2 regions of the Streptomyces sp. NPDC047917 genome follow, and region 2 is predicted to be linked to the other one. Evidence: riboswitches for the same ligand, from Rfam matches in the RefSeq annotation. Region 2 holds a riboswitch; the other holds the start of a gene.
The links. Region 2 has a riboswitch for thiamine pyrophosphate ahead of thiC (phosphomethylpyrimidine synthase ThiC). Riboswitches for the same ligand answer to the same signal wherever they lie in the genome.
Positions count from the first base shown of each region.

Region 1 (7,314 bases), on a different contig from region 2:
CGTACTGCCCCTGGGCGCCCTGGTCGAAGACCGCGACCACATTGGGGTGCGCGAGCCGGGCCACCGACTTGGCCTCGCGGATGAAGCGCTCGACGAACGAGGCGTCGGTCGCCAGCGCCGGGTGCATCACCTTGAGGGCGAGCACCCGGTCCAGCCGGGTGTCCACGGCCCGGTAGACCGTGGCCATGCCGCCCACGGCGATGCGGGCATCGACGCGGTAGCGGCCGTCGAGCAGCTGCCCGACAAGAGGGTCCTGGAGGGTCGTATCCACGCAGGCGAGTCTACGAGCCGCCACGGACACGACCCACGGGCCGGGGCGGTCCCGGGGCCGTACTGAAGCCGAGCCGTGACAGGAACACGCGTTCCACCGCCGTACCGGCGGCTCAGAAGGCCGGGCGCTCCGGGTCCAGCACCGCCCGCCCCTCCACCGGCGACGACGCCTCGGCGAAGTGGCGGCGCGGAATCCGGCCGGCCCGGTACGCCAGCCGCCCGCCCTCCACCGCGTGACGCATCGCCGCCGCCATCAGCTCGGGCTCCTGGGCCCGGGTCACCGCGGACGCCAGCATCACCGCCGCACACCCCAGCTCCATCGCGAGCGCCGCGTCGGAGGCCGTCCCGGCGCCCGCGTCCAGGATCACCGGCACCCGGGCCTGTTCGACGATCAGCCGGAAGTTGTGCGGATTGCGGATGCCGAGCCCGGAGCCGATGGGGGAGCCGAGCGGCATCACCGCCGCGCACCCCACGTCCTGGAGCCGGCGCGCCAGCACCGGGTCGTCATTGGTGTACGGCAGCACGGTGAAGCCGTCGTCCACCAGGATCTCCGCGGCGTCCAGCAGCTCGATCGGATCGGGCAGCAGGGTCCGCTCGTCCGCCACCACCTCCAGCTTGATCCAGTCGGTGCCGAGCGCCTCGCGGGCCAGCCGGGCGGTCAGCACGGCCTCACCCGCGGTGAAGCACCCCGCCGTGTTCGGCAGCACGCGGATGGAGAGCCGCTTCAGGACGGAGAGCACCGAGCCCTGGACGGTCGGGTCGAGGCGGCGCATCGCGACGGTGGTCAGCTCGGTGCCGGAGGCGGTCAGCGAGCGCTCCAGCACGTCGAGGCCGGCCGCCCCGCCCGTACCCATGATCAGCCGGGAGCCGAACGCGGTGCCGCCGAGGGTGAAGAGGTCGTCGGACACGGTCAGCCTCCCTGGACGGCGGTCAGGACCTCGACGCGGTCGCCGTCACGGAGCACGGCGGTGGACCACCGGCCGCGCGGTACGACGGTCTCGTTGACGGCGGCCGCGACACCGGTGTGCGCGGTGGTGAGCGAGGCGACGAGCGATGCCAGGGTGGTGCCGGCGGCGACCGGACGGGCCTCGCCGTTCACGGACACGGTGGGCGGTGCGGACTCGGTCATGCGGGCTGCTCCTGACGTACGGAGGCGGTGGCGGAGGCGAAACGGTGCGGGGTGAAGGGGCGGGCCGGCTCGGGCGGCTCGCCGCCGGTGAGGAACTCCGCCATGACGTCGCCGGTGATGGGGGTGAGCAGCACCCCGTTGCGGTGGTGGCCGGTGGCGAGGTGGAGGCCGGGCAGGGCGGTGGGGCCCAGCAGCGGGGCGTTGTCGGGGGAGGCGGGGCGCAGGCCGGCCAGGGTCTCGGTGAGCGGCAGTTCGGTGATGCCGGGGACCAGCTCGTGGGCGTCGCGCAGCAGCTCGTAGACCCCGCCCGCGGTGACCGCGGTGTCCCAGCCCATCTCCTCGCTGGTGGCACCGACGACCAGCTCGCCGTTCTCGCGCGGTACGAGGTAGACGTGGCCGCCCCGGACCACTGCCCGGATCGTCCGGCTCAGGAACGGCGCGTACCCGGCGGGCACGGTCAGCCGCACCACCTGGCCCTTCACCGGCCGGACCGGTGGCACCACCTCGTCCGGCAGCCCGGGCAGCCGCCCGCTGAGGCTCCCCGCGGCGAGCACGACCTGGTCGGCGGCCAGCTCCGTACCTCCGGCGAGCACCGCCCCGGAGGCCCTGCCGCCCACCACGCCCAGCCGCTCCACCCAGCCGCGGTGGAAGACCACCCCGGCCCGTTCACAGGCGGTCAGCAGGGCGGCGGCCAGCCGGCGGGGATCGATCTGGTGGTCGCCGTCGACCCGCAGGCCGCCCCGGACGCCCGGCGCGAGCATCGGCTCCAGCCGACGGCACTCACGGCCGGTGAGCCACTCCGATTCGAGGCCCGAACGCTGCTGGAGGGCATGCAGATCCCGCAGATGGGCACGGTCGTCGGAGTCCAGCGCGACGGCCAGCGTGCCGCAGGTGCGAAAGCCGGTCTCCTGGCCGCTCGCCTCTTCCAGCTCGGCCACGAAGGCCGGATAGCGGGCGGCCGAGGCGACGTTGAGGCCCAGCAGCAGCTGTTCGCCGTAGTGGAGTTCGGTGACGGCGGCCAGCATGCCGGCCGCCACCCGGGCGGCGCCGCCACCCGGTTCGGGGTCGGCCACCGCCGTACGCAGTCCGCGCTGAGCGGCCCGCCAGGCCGTCACCAGGCCGATGATCCCGCCCCCGATGACGAGGACATCGGATCCGTTCCCGTTCCGAGAAGAACGCATGGGCTTCCAGCCCCTCCCTTCGCCGGCATGACCCGGATCAGGTTCGTACGGTCGGAGGCCGCCCAGCCTCCCTCTCAGCCCGGTGCGTCCGGGCTCCCGCGAGTGTCTTACGTCGGCCACCCTAAACCCCGCCCCCACCGGACCGGTGCGGGAGCTGTCACACGGCCCGCCCGCCCGACGTCATCGCCCGCACCGGGAGGACGGCCGGATCCGGCCGGACAAGTGGTGGGAGCGGGAGCCGCGGCAGGGCGGCGGGACGAGCAGGGTCGGGCAACCCACCCTTTCCTGACGATCAATCAGGTGCTTATGGTGTACGGGTGAGCGATCAGCAGCAGTCAGAGCAGCCGGACCGGCGGACAGGACGCCGCGTCGTCGTCGTCGGCGCGGGCATGGCCGGGGTGCAGACCGCGGTGGCCCTGCGGGAACAGGGCTTCACCGGCCCCGTCACCCTGATCGGCGCGGAACCGCACCAGCCCTACGACCGCCCCCCGCTGTCCAAGGCGGTGCTGCTCGGCAAGGCCGAGGACTCCGCCTTCGACATCGACTTCGAGGCGCTGGAGATCGAGCTGCACCTGGGGCGTGAGGTGACCGGTGTCCGGCCGGACGCGCACGAACTGGACACCCCGGAAGGGCCCGTTCCCTACGACGCCCTGGTGATCGCGACCGGTGCCGAACCGGTCGTCCTGCCCGGCACCGAGGGCGTTCCCGGCGTCCATCTGCTGCGCACCCTCGACGACGCGGCACGGCTGCGGCCGGTCCTCGACGAGCAGCACGGCGTCGTGGTCGTCGGCGCGGGCTGGATCGGCGCCGAGTTCGCCACCGCGGCCCGCGCCGCCGGCTGCGCGGTCACCGTCGTCGAGGCCGCCGACCGGCCCCTGGCGGGCGCCATGCCCGCGGAGGTCGCCGCCCCGATGGCCGCCTGGTACGCGCAGACCGGCGCCGAACTCCTCACCGGGGCCCGGGTCGAGCGCATCGAGCCGGGCCGGGTGGTCCTCGCGGACGGGCGTACCGTCCCGGCCGGAGCGGTCGTCGTCGGAATCGGCGCCCGCCCCGCCACCGGCTGGCTGGCCGGTTCGGGCATCGCGCTCGGCCCCGACGGATCGGTGACCGCCGACGAGGCGCTGCGCACCTCGGCGCCCGATGTGTACGCGGTGGGCGACTGCGCCTCGTTCCCCTCCGCCCGGTACGGCGAACGCCTGCTCGTCCACCACTGGGACAACGCGCTCCAGGGCCCGCGCACCGCCGCCGCCAACATCATCGGCGCGGCGGCCGACGACGTCCCGGAGCCGGTGGCGTACGACCCCGTGCCGTACTTCTGGTCCGAGCAGTTCGACCGGTTCGTGCAGTACGCGGGCCACCACGGGAACGCCGACACCCTGCTGTGGCGCGGCGATCCGGCCGGACCCGCCTGGTCGGTGTGCTGGCTGCGGGACGATGTCCTGGTCGCGGTGCTCGCCGTCGGGCGGCCGCGCGATCTGGCCCAGGGGCGCAAGCTCATCGAGGCGGGGGCGCGGCTCGATCCCGAACGGGCCGCCGACCCGGCCGTACCGCTGAAGTCGGCGATCCGTCAGTAGCGTGCCGCAGGGCGTACGGGGGCGTCCGGAACGCGGGCGGCCCCCCTGGACGGCGGCCAGGAACCGGTGCATCTCGCTCTTCCTCCGCACCGGCGCGCACGCGGCCCGGACCGGCGGCAGGGTCACCGTCGACACCCTCACCGACCGGCCGGTGGTGAAGACCGTCCGGACCCCGCGCGGCACCGCTCCACCCATGTCGCCGTGCCGACCGGGCGCTCCCGGAAGATCCCGGGCTGCGTCCGGACCTCGAAGGGCCGGGTCACCACCACCGTCGGGCGGAACTCCGCGTACACCAACGACGACACGGTCCCCAGGACCGGGCAGCAGCAGACGACGCGCCGGCGCGACCACGGCGCGACCACCGTGACGACGAAGACCGGCACCGCGCACCGAGGCCCGCCGGCACGCCCGGTCCCACCCCATCGGCGTCGGCATGGACACCCCGCTGCACGGCGACCACGACACCTACGAACCGAAGGCCGCCGTCACCCGGCGCCGAGTGCTTCTCGCCACATCCAGGACGGTCCACGCGCACCGGTGGCGCACGGACGCGGTCACGGACGACACCGTGGACACGACCGGCGGCCCCGCCCGCGAGAACGGCGTGGTCCGGGCCGCCGGCGGCGCCTCGTCCGAGACGTACCGGGGCACCACCGGCACCGGGGCCCGCTGCTCGCGGTCCCTGGCGACCGCGCACGGCCGGGTCGCCCGGCGACCGGCAGGGCCACTGCCGCCTCGCCGGCGTGGCCGCGGTGGCCCTGAAGGGCTGAGTCCGGGTATCGGCTGTCGGCGCGGGATGGCAGGCTTGTCCCCGTGACCGAGATTGACGCAAAGATCGATGCTCTCGTCCCCGCCTGGCTGCACCTGCCCGACATCGCCGAAATGCTCGATGTCCAGGTGACGCGCGTGCGGCAGCTGGTCAAGGAGGGCCAGCTGATCGCCGTACGACGTGGTGAGAACCGGACGCTCCAGGTGCCCGCCGCCTTCATCGACGGCGACAAGGTGGTCAAGGGCCTCTCCGGCACCCTGACGCTCCTGAGGGACGACGGCTACAACGACGAAGAGATGCTTGAGTGGCTCTTCACCCCCGACCCGACCCTGCCCGGCACCCCCGCCCAGGCACTGAGCGAGAATCGCGGCACGGAGGTGAAGCGCCGCGCCCAGGCGCTCGCCGTCTGACGGCCGGCCGCAGGTGAGGCGCGGGCCGCGCGAGAGCGCGCGGCCCGCGCCCGCACCGACCGTCGACAACCGCTCCACCACGCTCTCCCAGGGGGGAACCGCACCATGTCCACGCCTCGCGCGCTGCTGTCCGACGCCCGGCTCTATCTGTGCACGGACGCCCGCAGGCGCCAGGGCGACCTCCCCGAGTTCCTCGACACCGTCCTCGCCGCCGGGGTGGACATCGTCCAGCTCCGCGACAAGGGCATGGAGGCGGCCGAGGAGCTCGACCATCTGGCCGTCCTCGCCGAGGCGTGCCGGCGCCACGGCAAGCTCCTCGCCGTGAACGACCGGGCCGACGTCGCCCATGCCATCGGCACCGATGTGCTGCACCTCGGCCAGGGCGACCTGCCGGTGCCCGCCGCCCGCGCCGTCATCGGCCGGGACGTGGTGATCGGCCGCTCCACACACGCCCGCTCCGAGGTCGACGCGGCCGTCGCCCAGCCCGGCGTGGACTACTTCTGCACCGGCCCCTGCTGGGCCACCCCGACCAAGCCCGGGCGGCACGCCCCGGGCCTGGACCTGGTGCGGTACGCCGCCTCGCTCGACCAGCCGCGTCCCTGGTTCGCCATCGGCGGGATCGACGCCGGCAATCTCGACGAGGTGCTGGACGCCGGGGCCCGTCGGGTGGTCGTCGTCCGGGCGATCACCGAGGCCGCCGATCCGGCCGCCGCCACCGCCGGCCTGGCCAGGAGGATCAGGGAGCGCGCCGCGGTGTGATCCGGCCGACCGGCCGGAAGCGGTCTCCGGCGGCCGGGAGGCGATATCCGGCCGACTGTCCGAGGGATGGACAAACAACCAGTCAATTCGGGCAATTCATGCTGGTCCGGTCCATCGGCCGTCGCGCTCTGGTTAACCTGCCGGTATGGCCCTTGGCACACCATCCACCAGGACAGATCACGCACGCACGGTGCGTGAGTTCCTCGCGACCGGCAAGACCTCGTACTCGTTCGAGTTCTGGGCGCCCAAGACCGAGAAGGGCGAGCGAAACCTCTGGAACGCGCTGCGCCGGGTCGAGGCGGTGCGGCCGAGCTTCGTCTCCGTGACCTACGGGGCCGGTGGCTCCACCCGGGCCGGGACGGTCAAGGCCACCGAGCAGATCGCGGCCGATTCCACCCTCACTCCGGTCGCCCACCTCACGGCGGTCAACCACTCCGTCGCCGAGCTGCGCAACATGGTTGGGCAGTACGCGGACGCCGGGATCCGGAACATCCTCGCCGTGCGCGGAGACCCGCCGGGCGACCCGATGGGCGAGTGGATCGAGCACCCGCAGGGCGTGCGGTACGCGGCCGATCTCGTCCGGCTCATCAAGGAATCCGGTGATTTCTGTGTCGGCGTCGCGGCATTTCCCGAGATGCACCCGCGATCGACCGACTGGGACACCGACATCCGGCATTTCGTGGACAAGTGCCGCGCCGGTGCCGACTATGCGATCACGCAGATGTTCTTCAATCCGGAGGACTATCTGCGTATGCGTGACCGGGTGGTCGCTGCGGGTTGCGAAACTCCGATCATTCCCGAAGTCATGCCACTGACCAGCGTCAAACAGTTGGACAGATTTGCGCAGCTCAGCAACGCGTCTTTCCCCTCGTCCCTGAAAGAACGCATCCTCGCCGCCAAGGACGATCCCGCCGCTGTACGCTCCATTGGCATCGACTTCGCAACGCAGTTCTGCGCGAGGCTGCGATCCGAGGGTGTGCCCGGACTGCACTTCATCACGCTCAACAACTCGACGGCGACGCTCGAAATCTACGAAAATCTCGGACTGCACAAGCAGTCGTGACCGGCCGTACCCGCCGCGACCCGGGGGGTGGCCGTAGGAGGGGGCGGGCATGGGCTGGACAGTCCTCTACATCGCGTTCGGAATCGTCGCGCTGTGGCTGCTCGGCGAGGTGCTCCTGCAGTACAAGGCGCGCCTGAGATGGCGTCTGCTCGCCTTCGC
Region 1 is NZ_JBIDCA010000005.1:375,549-382,862, reverse strand. Features, by position in the region: gene pknB (Stk1 family PASTA domain-containing Ser/Thr kinase) at 1-271, opposite strand, end outside; gene ACGF8B_RS14520 (thiazole synthase) at 384-1,178, opposite strand; gene thiS (sulfur carrier protein ThiS) at 1,181-1,399, opposite strand; gene thiO (glycine oxidase ThiO) at 1,396-2,580, opposite strand; TPP riboswitch at 2,578-2,690, opposite strand; gene ACGF8B_RS14505 (NAD(P)/FAD-dependent oxidoreductase) at 2,898-4,154, shown strand; gene ACGF8B_RS14500 (hypothetical protein) at 4,588-4,971, shown strand; gene ACGF8B_RS14495 (Rv2175c family DNA-binding protein) at 4,968-5,333, shown strand; gene thiE (thiamine phosphate synthase) at 5,439-6,092, shown strand; gene metF (methylenetetrahydrofolate reductase [NAD(P)H]) at 6,238-7,155, shown strand; gene ACGF8B_RS14480 (hypothetical protein) at 7,205-7,314, shown strand, end outside.
Region 1: linked by a shared signal. The riboswitch ahead of thiO (glycine oxidase ThiO) and the one ahead of thiC (phosphomethylpyrimidine synthase ThiC) in region 2 are both predicted to bind thiamine pyrophosphate.

Region 2 (7,314 bases):
GGTTCAAGCTGAGGTCATGATGAGCTTCCTCGTCTCCGAGGAGCTCTCTTTCCGGATCCCGGTGGAGCTCCGGTACGAGGTCTGCGATCCGTATGCGATCCGGATGACCTTCCATCTGCCCGGTGACGCCCCCGTCACCTGGGCATTCGGTCGTGAGCTGCTGCTCGACGGCCTCAACAGCCCCAGTGGCGACGGCGATGTACACATCGGCCCCACTGAGCCCGAGGGGTTGTCCGACGTACATATCCGGCTCCAGGTCGGCGAGGACCGGGCTCTCTTCAGGGCCGGTACGGCCCCACTTGTGGCGTTTCTCGACCGGACCGACAAGCTTGTGCCACTCGGGCAGGAGTGCACGCTGGGTGACTTCGAGGGCAATCTCGAAGACGCTCTGGGCCGGATTCTCGCCGAGGAACAGAACGCCGGCTGAGCACAACGGCGCCGCCGACCGGCTTGCCGGTCGAACACGGCACCTGCCGAATGGGTGAATTACTCACCTGTGGAGACGCTCAGGTCTTCGTCCTGCGACGACGGCCCCTCCCGGTCCGTACGGGTGCCGAAGCTCCGGCTTCCGCGCCGAGCCCTGTGCGGTCCGCGGAGACGACCAGCGCGGCGAGCACCGTCGTCACCGGCACCGAGGCGACCAGTCCGATCGATCCGACCAGCGTTCGTACTATCTCCTCCGCCACCAGCTCGCTGTTGGCCACCGTCCCCACGCTGCTCTGCGCGACGGAGAACAGCAGCAGCAACGGCAGTGCCGCGCCCGCGTAGGCGAGCACCAGCGTATTGACGACCGAGGCGATGTGGTCGCGCCCGATCCTGATCCCCGCCCGGTAGAGCCCCCGCACACCCAACGTCGGGTTCGCCTGGTGGAGTTCCCAGACCGCCGATGTCTGGGTCACGGTCACATCGTCGAGGACCCCGAGCGAACCGATGATGACACCGGCCAGAAGCAGACCGCTCATGTCGATGTGCGGGTACAGGCCATGGATGAGGCCGGTGTTGTCGTCGGTGTTGCCGGTCAGGCTCGCCCAGCCGATGAAGAGCGATCCGAGCAGCCCGATCAGCAGCAACGAGATCAGCGTGCCGATCACCGCGACCGAGGTACGGGCGGTCAGGCCGTGGCACATGTAGAGCGCGATCAGCATGATCGCGCCGGCCCCGACCACCGCGACGAGCAGCGGATTCGAGCCCTGGAGAATGGCCGGGAGGATGAACAGGGTCAGCACGGCGAACGAGACCGCGAGCGCGACCAGCGCCATCACCCCGCGCATGCGTCCCACCGCGACCACGACCAGGGCGAAGATCCCGGCCAGCAGGGCCATCGGGAACTTCCGGTTCACATCCGTCACCGAGTACTGCAGATCACGGGGCGCGTCGGGGGCGTACGCCACGACCACGCCCTGACCGTCGCGCAGCTGACGCGGTGTGTCGGGCTGGATGATCTCGATGAACGTCCGGCCCTTGTCATGACCGGTCGTCACCTCGATCCTGGCCTTCTTGCACAGCCCCTGCCCGCTTTCCGACGGAGGCGTGGTGCCTCCGTCGATGGGCGTCCGGGCCGCGTTCACCTCCTTGCAGTCCACCTTGACGATGTTCACCACCTTTCCCTGCTGGGTCTGCCGGTCGAATCCGACGCCGGTCCGTTCGTGCGGCGGTGCACCCCCCGGCCAGAGGGCCACCAGACCGACGACGACGGCGGTGGCGAACGGGATCAGTACGGCCGCGATGACTTTGCGCAGGTGCGTGGAGACGGGTGCGGCAGGGCCATGGCTGTGCGAGTGGCCGTGCTGATGGCTCTGTGGTTCGTGGTCGATTCGGGGGGACGTCACCGGCCGATCATCGCAAGAAGGGACGGGCCCACTGTTCAGCAGGCGGGACGGGGCGCTAGCGTGGAGGAACCTTTGCACACGCGGGAGCTCGGAGCACCGGGCTGAGAGGGCGCTGATCTCCGTACGTCCGTACGGGACAGGCTGCGCCGACCGCCGAACCTGTTACCGGGTAATGCCGGCGTAGGGAGTAGGTCTCATGACCACATCGGACGCACGCACGCCTGCCTCGAACCAGAGCGACGAGGCCGGGAAGTCCACCGGCTGGCACAAGGGGTACGTCCGGGGCTCGCGCCCGGACCTCCAGGTGCCGGTCCGTCAGGTGCACCTCACCAACGGCAAGGACGTGACGCTGTACGACACGTCGGGTCCGTACACCGATCCCACCGTCGAGACCGATGTCCGTCGCGGGCTCGCACCGCTGCGGGAGAACTGGATCATCGCCCGCGGCGACACCGAGGAGTACCCGGGCCGCCCCGCCCGCCCCGAGGACGACGGGCTCAAGCACACCTCGCCGCGTGGCGGGCTGCGCAACCTCGACGCGGTCTTCCCCGGCCGACCGCGGCTGCCGCGCCGCAGCCGGGACGGACAGCCGGTGACCCAGCTCGCGTACGCCCGCCGGGGCGAGATCACCCCGGAGATGGAGTACGTGGCCATCCGGGAGAACGTCGAGCCCGAGGTGGTGCGCGAGGAGATCGCGGCCGGCCGGGCCGTGCTGCCCGCCAACGTCAACCACCCGGAGATTGAGCCGATGATCATCGGCAAGCGGTTCCTGGTGAAGGTCAATGCCAACATCGGCAACTCCGCGGTGACGTCCTCCATCGAGGAGGAGGTGGAAAAAATGACGTGGGCGACGCGTTGGGGCGCCGACACCGTCATGGATCTGTCCACCGGCCGCAACATTCACACCACCCGTGAGTGGGTTCTGCGCAATTCCCCGGTGCCGATCGGCACCGTCCCGCTCTACCAGGCACTGGAGAAGGTCGACGGCCGGGCGGAGGAGCTGACCTGGGAGATCTACAAGGACACGGTCATCGAGCAGGCCGAGCAGGGCGTCGACTACATGACCGTCCACGCCGGCGTGCGCCTGCCGTACGTACCGATGACCGCCCGCCGCAAGACCGGAATCGTCTCGCGCGGCGGCTCGATCATGGCGGCTTGGTGCCTCGCGCACCACAAGGAGTCGTTCCTGTACGAGCACTTCGAGGAGCTCTGCGAGATCCTCGCGACCTACGACGTGACGTACTCACTGGGCGACGGGCTGCGTCCCGGCTCGATCGCCGACGCCAATGACGCGGCGCAGTTCGCCGAACTGCGCACGCTCGGCGAGCTGAACTCGGTCGCCAAGCGGTTCGGTGTGCAGACCATGATCGAGGGTCCGGGCCACGTCCCGATGCACAAGATCAAGGAGAACATCGACCTCCAGCAGGAGATCTGCGAGGAGGCGCCGTTCTACACGCTCGGCCCGCTGACCACCGATGTCGCGCCGGCGTACGACCACATCACCTCCGGCATCGGCGCGGCGATGATCGCGTGGTGGGGTACGGCGATGCTCTGCTACGTCACGCCGAAGGAGCACCTGGGCCTGCCCAACCGGGACGATGTGAAGACCGGCGTCATCACCTACAAGATCGCGGCGCACGCGGCGGACCTCGCCAAGGGGCACCCCGGGGCACAGGACTGGGACGACGCGCTCTCCGACGCCCGGTTCGAGTTCCGCTGGGAGGACCAGTTCAACCTGGCCCTCGACCCGGACACCGCACGGGAGTTCCACGACGAGACGCTGCCGGCCGAGCCGGCGAAGACGGCGCACTTCTGTTCCATGTGCGGTCCGAAGTTCTGTTCGATGAAGATCAGCAGGAGCATCACAGAGCAGTTCGGCGGCGACGCCGGCTCGACGCCCGAAGAGATCGAGGCCGGGATGCTGGAGAAGTCGAAGGAGTTCGCGGCAGCAGGCAACCGTGTGTACCTGCCGCTCGCGGAGACGGGCGGCAGGACGGCCGACTGACCCGGCCGCCTCAGCGGAGGGGGGCCCGCCAGGCCACCAGTCCCGGCCGGCCCGCCTCCGCGAAACCCACCGCGAACGGCTTGTCGCCGTCGTCCGTCACCAGGTGGATGCTGCACTCCGTCACGCTGTCGCCCGGCGGTATCGTCCGGGCGACCCAGTCGGACGGACAGCCGGGGATCTTCGTGTCGAGGACGAAGGGGGTCTTACCCCGTATCTGTCGACCGCCCTCGGTGAGCAGGCGGACGCGGTCGGCCTGGTTGGTGTAGAGGTCTTTCGGACCGGTGTTGGTGTAGGTGACCGACACGTAGTACGGGACGCCGTGCCGCTCGCTCTCGTTGAGGTCGAGGTCCAGGCCCGCGAGGTCGCCCGCGCTGCCCCGGCGTACGGAGACCAGCGTGGCGGGCAGTTCGAGGACGCCGTCCTCGCGGGCGTCCCACCGGACGCGGACGATGTCGCCCGGCTCCGCCAGCCCGGCGGACGCCGCCTTGAGGCCGCCCTCGACGGGCCAGATGGCGACCGCTCCGCCCTCGTCGAGGTAGCCGTCGGCGTGGTGCGTCAGCGACAGCACGCCGACGCCCTCGGGCAGCGCGTAGGTCACGCAGGTGTTGTACGAGTCGTCGGGCGCCAGCGAGTTCGGCGCGGCGTCGGCGCAGGGCAGGTCGACCCCGCCCGGCCTGCCGCCGCTGACGTGGACCTTTTCCCCGCTTGCCCAGTCGGTGCCGTTCAGTGTGAAGTCGCTGTCGACCATGTAGGCAGCGGGGATCCTCTCCCGACCGGTGTTGGTGACCTCGAAGGTGAGGTAGTGGGGGACCGTGCCCTTCAGCTCCTTGTCCACGCGCGCCCCCCGCATGTCCTCCTCCGAGCCCCGGACCAGGCTCTTGACCGTGAGCCTGACCTCGTACGACCGGTGGTCGGTGTCCGTGTGGACGACGTCCCGTGCACCTGTCCGCACCGGCAGGTCCGTCCAGGACGCAGGCCTCTTCTCGGCTCGCTCCACGGCCCCGCCCGCACCTTGTTCCCCTGTGCACCCGGCGAGGAGGGGTATCGCCGCCGCGCCCATGGCGGCCTTCTTGACGTAGCTGGACAGGCGCATGGACCTTCCTTGCCGCACGATGATCCGGATCCGCCGGAGGACTGACGCATAGTAGGACGTCACACCGGAGAGGGAGGCGCCGGGCCAGTGCTGTCCGCCCTTCTGCTCGATGAAGATCTCCCAGGGCATCCGGCGCGAGCACGGCGGTCCGCAGTCGGAGATCGAGGCGGGTACGGCGGAGAAGTCCAAGGAGTTCGCGGCGACCGGATCCGGCTGCCGGCCGCGGACCGGTCCGGACACGTCGCCGCCCCGGAGGCTCGCGCTTCCGGGGCGGCGACCGGGCACCGGTCGGGTCAGTCCGGTTCGTGCTCGGGACCGCCGAAGTCGGGGCTGGTGAAGTCCGGTGAGGTGAACGTCGGCCGGGGGCCTGCCGACGGGCCGTTGTCCGGGCTGGAGAAGTCCGGCGGGCTGTAGCCGATCTTCGGGATGCGGTTCGCGGAGCGGACCGGGGTGCGCGAGGCGGGAGCGGCGTCGGGATCGGCGAGCGCGTCCCGCAGGAACGGCAGGATGCCGCGTTCCAGCAGGGCGTGACGCCAAGCCTCCCTGGCCCGCGCCACGTCCTCCGGGAGCTCCTCCTCGTCGTCCTCGACGGGCTGGGCCGCCGATCCGTTGCGCAGTGCCGTGATGAGCAGCCCGACGGCGGCGACCAGGATCGCGGCGGCCGTGACCGCGGCGAAGAACCAGCCCGCCGAGACCATGGTGGAGGCGAAGGACGGCGCCGGGTCGAGCAGCCTCAGCAGATAGCCGGCCAGCAGGAATATGAACGCCGCGGTACCGGCGAGCACCGGTGCCAGGACCGTGACGACGGCTCCTATGCCGGCGCCCGACTGATGCGAACGGCCCGTTCCCGGGCCGGGGCTCGCCTCCTCGTCCGTCCCGTCGGCGGGGCCGCGGAGTTCCTCGCGGGCCTCCACGTAGTGCTTGTACTCGGTGGCGGCCGTCGCGGTGATCAGCTCGGTGGCGTCCAGTGCCATGGTGCGAAGCTGCACGGCATTGAGCCGTTCGCCGACCGCGGCCAGATCCGGCCGTTCATGGGCATGACGCAGTGCGTCGTCGAGGATCCGCTCGTACTCGGGTCGGTCCTCGGCCAGCAGGTGCGGAGCGCTGTTCATGTGCATCCCCCGATGCTCCGTCGGGCCTGAGTGCCCGCTGAACGCGAGCAGTTGGGCGGAAACGGAGGAGAGCCTGCTACTGATACGCCGATGGTAGAGCGCCCACGGCACGGGGTGACAGGGGGTTTCCGTAAATAGGCCCAGCGGTCGGCGTGGTCAGGTCGTGGGACCGTCTTCCCGGAAGTGCGTCAGTCATGCAGAGGCAGTTGGACGACCAGTAGCTTTCCGGCCATGGTCACTCCGCCGTCCATGGCGATGGCGAGCCCGTCCGCGTACACGTGCGGACCCTCGACCACGGGGCCGGAACCGTCCTCGCCGTCCTCCGAGCCGACCTCGCCCAGGAGGTACGGAATGGGGCTGTGACCATGGACGATGCGCTGTCCGCCGTAGGCCGCCATCAGTTCCCGGACGGCCTGCGGACCCGACTCGTCGCGGAAGGCGAACCGCTTGGTGAGCTTCCGGAAGAGGTCCCAGCACTCATCGGCGTCGTTGCGCGTGAGAATGGCGTGCACGGTGTCGTTGACGTCCTCGATCGTGCTGCCGTATTCGAGGTACGCCGTCGTGTCGGAGTGCATCAGCAGATGCCCGTCCTCCTCGACGACCGCGTCGAGCCGGGACATCCACTGGAGGTGGACGTCCTGGAGGCGCTCCATGTCGTTCTTCTGGCCGCCGTTGAGCAGCCAGGCCGCCTGGAAGGTGGCGGTGCCCGCACCGGAGTTGACCGGGGTGTCGTTGAAGCGCTTGGCGCCGAGGAGCAGCAGCTCGTGATTGCCCATCAGGGCCTTGCAGTAGCCGCCGGCGGCCGCTGCCTCGGCGGACAGGCGCATCACGAGGTCGATGACTCCGATGCCGTCCGGGCCCCGGTCGGTGAAGTCGCCGAGGAACCAGAGCCGGGCGTTGCCCGCCGACCACTTGCCCTCGGCGTCGATGAGGCCCTGCTCGGCGAGGGCGGCGTGGAGCTCGTCCAGATAGCCGTGGACGTCACCGACGACATACAGCGGCCCACGGCCCTGCTCCGGGGCGGGGAGCGGGTCGGGGACCGTCGGGACCTCCACGGTGTCACCGCGGTTGATCACCGGAAGATCGCGCGCGGTGGGCGTGTACCCGTCCGGCGGCACGTCGCCGGGGACGGCGTTGCCCGGGTGCGCCGAAGGCGGCGGCACCGGGCTCTGGGCATAGGGCGGTACGCGGAAGTCGCGCAACGTCGCCGTCCGCACCACGGGTTCCTGACCGGCCCCCTGTGTCATCGACCCCTCCACCACCGTCGCGCCGCCG
Region 2 is NZ_JBIDCA010000001.1:264,323-271,636, reverse strand. Features, by position in the region: gene ACGF8B_RS01140 (SsgA family sporulation/cell division regulator) at 1-427, shown strand, start outside; gene ACGF8B_RS01135 (YibE/F family protein) at 507-1,829, opposite strand; TPP riboswitch at 1,900-2,033, shown strand; gene thiC (phosphomethylpyrimidine synthase ThiC) at 2,026-3,834, shown strand; gene ACGF8B_RS01125 (hypothetical protein) at 3,845-5,167, opposite strand; gene ACGF8B_RS01120 (hypothetical protein) at 5,221-6,045, opposite strand; gene ACGF8B_RS01115 (metallophosphoesterase) at 6,228-7,301, opposite strand.